2 regions of the Streptomyces coerulescens genome follow, and region 1 is predicted to be linked to the other one. Evidence: riboswitches for the same ligand, from Rfam matches in the RefSeq annotation. Region 1 holds a riboswitch; the other holds the start of a gene.

Region 1 (2,386 bases):
AAGGCCGCACCAGATGCCCGCGGGCCAGCCGCAGCTGTGCCGTGCGGTAGATCGCGGCGGACATCCGGCCGAGCGCCTGCCCGTCCTGGTGCCGGTGCTTGCGCACGCCGACGTCCACCTGGGCCAGCGCGTCCAGCCCCACCAGATGCAGCGCGTCGACCAGCATGCCCAGCTCGACGCCGTAGCCGACGGGGAACGGGAGCTGTTCCAGCAAACCGCGGCGGGCCGCGTACTCGCCGCCCAGCGGCTGCACGAAGCCGGCCAGCTGCGGCCAGTGCATGTTCAGCAGCGGGCGCGCCATCAGCTCGGTGACCCGGCCGCCCTGTCCGGCGGTCCTGCCGGAGGCGGGCGAATCCAGCTCGGTGCCCAGCGGGCGGTCGTACATCGCCTTGACCAGGTCCACGCCGGGGTCGGTGAGCAGCGGGCCGACGATCCCGGAGACGAAGTCGGAGGAGAACTCCCGCAGGTCGGCGTCGATGAAGCAGACGATGTCGCCGGAGGTCACGAGCAGGGAGCGCCACAGGACCTCGCCCTTGCCGGGCACGGCCGGGATGCGCGGCAGGATCGCGTCCCGGTGCACCACCCGGGCGCCCGCCGCGGCGGCCACCTCGGAGGTGCGGTCGGTGGAGCCGGAGTCGACGACGACGATCTCGTCGACCAGCGGGACCTGCCGGACGAGGTCATGGGCGATGACGGAGACGATCTCGCCGACCGTCTCCTCCTCGTTGAGCGCGGGCAGCACGACGGACACCGACTGGCCCGTGCGCTGTTTGGCGGCCAGGATGTGATGCAGCGGGCGGTCGGCAACGGACCAGGAGCGGCTGCTCAGCCAGCGCTCGACTTCTTCCAGCACGGTCGGCGGCTCCTCACTGTCGGGACGCTGTGATCCATCTCGCGGTTCGGACGGCTATCTCAACTGTCCTGGCGTTCGGTTACAGTCTTGAACAACGCGGATGACCATCGCATGTCCGGGGTCAACCGTCGTCCACAACCGCACAACAACCGCATACCGCTCATCCAGAGGGGCAGAGGGATACGGCCCGATGAAGCCCCGGCAACCCTCCAGCCGGTCTCGTAGATCAGTGTTGATCGTTCCGCGAGGCTCCCGGCTAGGGAAGGTGCCAAATCCGTCTCACGGCGAGATGCGTCGTGAGGAAGATGAGGAGAAAGGGCCTCGCCTCACATGGCTGCGCAGACTGTTGCAAGCACCACTGAATCCACCGTAGACCTCGGCCCCGCCGCGGCGCTCTCCTGCCGCGAGTGCGGTCACCGGGTACCGCTCGGCCCGGTCTTCGCGTGCGAGGAGTGTTTCGGCCCGCTGGAGATCGCCTACGACTTCTCGGCCTACGACGCCGAGGAGCTCCGCAAGCGGATCGAAGCGGGCCCCGCGAACATCTGGCGCTACGCGCCGCTCCTGCCCGTCCCCGCCGACGTGGCCACCAAGCCGAACATCAACCCCGGCTGGACCCAGCTCGTCAAGGCCGACAACCTCGCGCGTGAGCTGGGCGTCGACGCCGGCAAGCTGTTCATCAAGGACGACTCCGGCAACCCGACGCACTCCTTCAAGGACCGTGTCGTCGCCCAGGCCCTGGAGGCCGCCCGCGCCTTCGGCTTCACCACGCTCTCCTGCTCCTCCACCGGCAACCTGGCCGGCGCTGTGGGTGCCGCGGCCGCCCGTGCCGGCTTCCGCTCGTGCGTGTTCATCCCGCACGACCTGGAGCAGGGCAAGATCGTCATGGCCGCGATCTACGGCGGCGAGCTGGTCGGCATCGAGGGCAACTACGACGACGTGAACCGCTTCTGCTCCGAGCTGATCGGCGACCCGGCCGGCGAGGGCTGGGGCTTCGTCAACGTCAACCTGCGGCCCTACTACGCCGAGGGCTCCAAGACCCTGGCGTACGAGATCTGCGAGCAGCTCGGCTGGCAGCTCCCCGACCAGCTGGTCGTCCCGATCGCGTCCGGCTCGCAGCTCACGAAGATCGACAAGGGGCTCCAGGAGCTGATCAAGCTCGGGCTCGTCGAGGACAAGCCGTACAAGATCTTCGGTGCGCAGGCCGAGGGCTGCTCGCCGGTGTCGACGGCCTTCAAGGCCGGGCACGACGTGGTCCGCCCGCAGAAGCCGAACACCATCGCCAAGTCGCTGGCCATCGGCAACCCGGCCGACGGGCCGTACGTCCTCGACATCGCGCGCCGCACCGGTGGGTTCGTGGAGGATGTGACGGACGAGCAGGTCGTCGACGCCATCAAGATCCTCGCCCGGACCGAGGGCATCTTCGCGGAGACCGCCGGCGGTGTGACCGTGGGCGTGGCGAAGAAGCTGATCGAGAACGGCGTGCTGGACCCCGCCAAGACCACGGTCGTACTGAACACCGGAGACGGCCTCAAG
Region 2 (2,386 bases), on a different contig from region 1:
CGACATCGTCGGCACCGGCGGCGACGGCGCGAAGACCGTCAACATCTCCACCATGTCGGCGATCGTCATCGCCGGCACCGGCGCGAAGGTCGTCAAGCACGGCAACCGCGCCGCCTCGTCGGCGTCGGGCGCCTCGGACGTACTGGAGAAGCTCGGCGTCAATCTGGAGCTGCCCGTCGGGCGGGTCGCGCAGGTCGCCGAGGAGGCCGGGATCACCTTCTGCTTCGCGGTGAAGTTCCATCCCTCGCTGCGCCATGTGGCCGCGGCGCGCGGGCAGTTGGGCATCCGGACCACCTTCAACGTGCTCGGTCCGCTGACCAACCCGGCGAAGGTGCGGGCCCAGGCGGTCGGCGTCGCCGACCCGCGCATGGCGCCGATCGTCGCGGGCGTCTTCGCCGAGCGCGGCAACTCCTCGCTGGTGTTCCGCGGCGACGACGGCCTCGACGAGCTGACGACCACCGCCACCTCGCGGGTGTGGGTCGTGCGCGACGGCAAGGTGACCGAGGAGGCCTTCGACCCGCGCGACGTCGGCATCGAGCTGGTGCCCGTGGAGGCGCTGCGCGGCGCCGACGCGTCCTACAACGCCGAGGTCGCCCGGCGCCTGCTGGACGGCGAGACGGGCCCGGTGCGCGACGCCGTACTGCTGAACTCGGCCGCGGCGCTGGTGGCGCTTGAGCCCGGCGACGGGCCGCTGACGGAGCAGATCCGGGCCGGCATGGCGAAGGCGGCGGAGTCGATCGATTCGGGGTCCGCGAAGCGGACGCTGGAGCGGTGGGTCGCCGCCAGCAACAGCTAGGCCGCAGGGGATGTCGTCCCGCGATCCGGACACGGGTTGCGGGACGACGATCATTTCACGTACGTTCCTGTACCAGGTCATGAGTGACAGTCATGAGGCCCCGGCCGACTGTCCGGCAACCCTCCGTCCGTGGCGGGGTGCCCCGGGTGAAGACCAGGCCGTAGGCAGCGAGGTCTACGGCAAGCGCGGGCCCCTCTCGACACCAGGGGTCCTGGTCGTTCGAGGGAGTCTTCCGTGAGCAAGCGAATGCGATAGGGCCGCTGAGCCCCGCCTCCGCGCACCTTCCTTCTCTTTCTTCGCATGCCCTCAACGCGCATGCCTCTCACGGGAGTTCGCCATGTCTGTCGCCACCGCTGCCGCCGTTCAGTCCATTTGTGCTCCGCTGCCCGTTCTGGGGCGGGATGTCACCGTCCCGCTCGTCACAGGCGGCGAGGTCACCTACGCCGCGCTCGACTACGCCGCCAGCGCCCCCGCCCTCCAGCGCGTCTGGGACGACGTGGCCGCCTACGCGCCGTACTACGGCAGCGTCCACCGCGGAGCCGGCTACCTCTCCCAGCTCTCCACCGACCTGTTCGAGAACGCCCGCCGCACGGTCGCCGAATTCCTCGACTGCCGGGACGACGACCAGGTCGTGTTCACCCGGTCCACCACCGACTCGCTGAACCTCCTGGCCGCCGCCCTCCCGGCCGACTGCCAGGTCTTCGTGTTCGAGACCGAGCACCACGCCTCCCTGCTGCCCTGGCGTGACGCCGGCGTCACCTACCTCGACGCGCCCCGCACCGCCCGCCAGGCCGTCGAGACCCTGGAGCGCGCTCTCGCCGACCGTGACCCCTACGGCCCGGCCCTGGTCTGCGTCACCGGCGCCTCGAACGTCACCGGCGAGCTGTGGCCGGTGCGGGAACTGGCCGCCGCCGCGCACGCCCACGGCGCACGGATCGTCCTGGACGCCGCCCAGTTGGCCCCGCACCACGCGGTCGGCATCCGTGACCTGGACGTCGACTGGGTCGCCTTCTCCGGCCACAAGCTGTATGCCCCCTTCGGCTCCGGTGTGCTGGCCGGCCGCGCCGACTGGCTGCGCGCGGCGGAGCCGTACCTCGCGGGCGGCGGCGCCAGCCGCAAGGTGACCCGGCGCGAGGACGGCGGCGTCGACGTCGAGTGGCACGACAGCGCCGCCCGGCACGAGGCGGGCTCCCCGAACGTCATCGGCGCCTACTCCATCGCCTCCGCCTGCAAGGCCCTCACCGAGGCCGGCTTCGACGAGCTCGTGGCCCGTGAGCAGTACCTGATCGAGAAGGTCAGGTCCGGCCTCGCCGAGGTGCCCGAGGTGCGGATCCTCTCCCTCTTCGGCGACGACGCCCCGCGCGTCGGCGTGATCTCCTTCGTCGTCGCGGGCTGGAACAGCTCCCACTTCGCCGCCGCCCTCTCCGCCGAGTACGGCATCGGCGTCCGCGACGGCCTGTTCTGCGCCCACCCGCTGGTCCGCACACTCCTCGGCAGCGACCCGCAGGCCCAGGGCGAGTGCGGTGCCCCGGAGGCGGCTCCCGGCGAGAAGTCCCTCAACGCCATCCGCGTCAGCTTCGGCGCCGGGAC

The links. Region 1 has a riboswitch for S-adenosylmethionine ahead of thrC (threonine synthase). Riboswitches for the same ligand answer to the same signal wherever they lie in the genome.
Region 2: it holds a riboswitch for S-adenosylmethionine, as region 1 does, so the genes downstream of both, ACFPQ9_RS11975 (aminotransferase class V-fold PLP-dependent enzyme) here and thrC (threonine synthase) in region 1, are expected to answer to the same signal.

Annotation. Positions count from the first base shown of each region.
Region 1 covers NZ_JBHSKM010000023.1:15,137-17,522, reverse strand. Annotated here, with positions in the region: gene ACFPQ9_RS28865 (glucosyl-3-phosphoglycerate synthase) at 1-853, opposite strand, end outside; SAM riboswitch class I at 1,011-1,165, shown strand; gene thrC (threonine synthase) at 1,184-2,386, shown strand, end outside.
Region 2 covers NZ_JBHSKM010000007.1:7,723-10,108, forward strand. Annotated here, with positions in the region: gene trpD (anthranilate phosphoribosyltransferase) at 1-796, shown strand, start outside; SAM riboswitch class IV at 872-988, shown strand; gene ACFPQ9_RS11975 (aminotransferase class V-fold PLP-dependent enzyme) at 1,134-2,386, shown strand, end outside.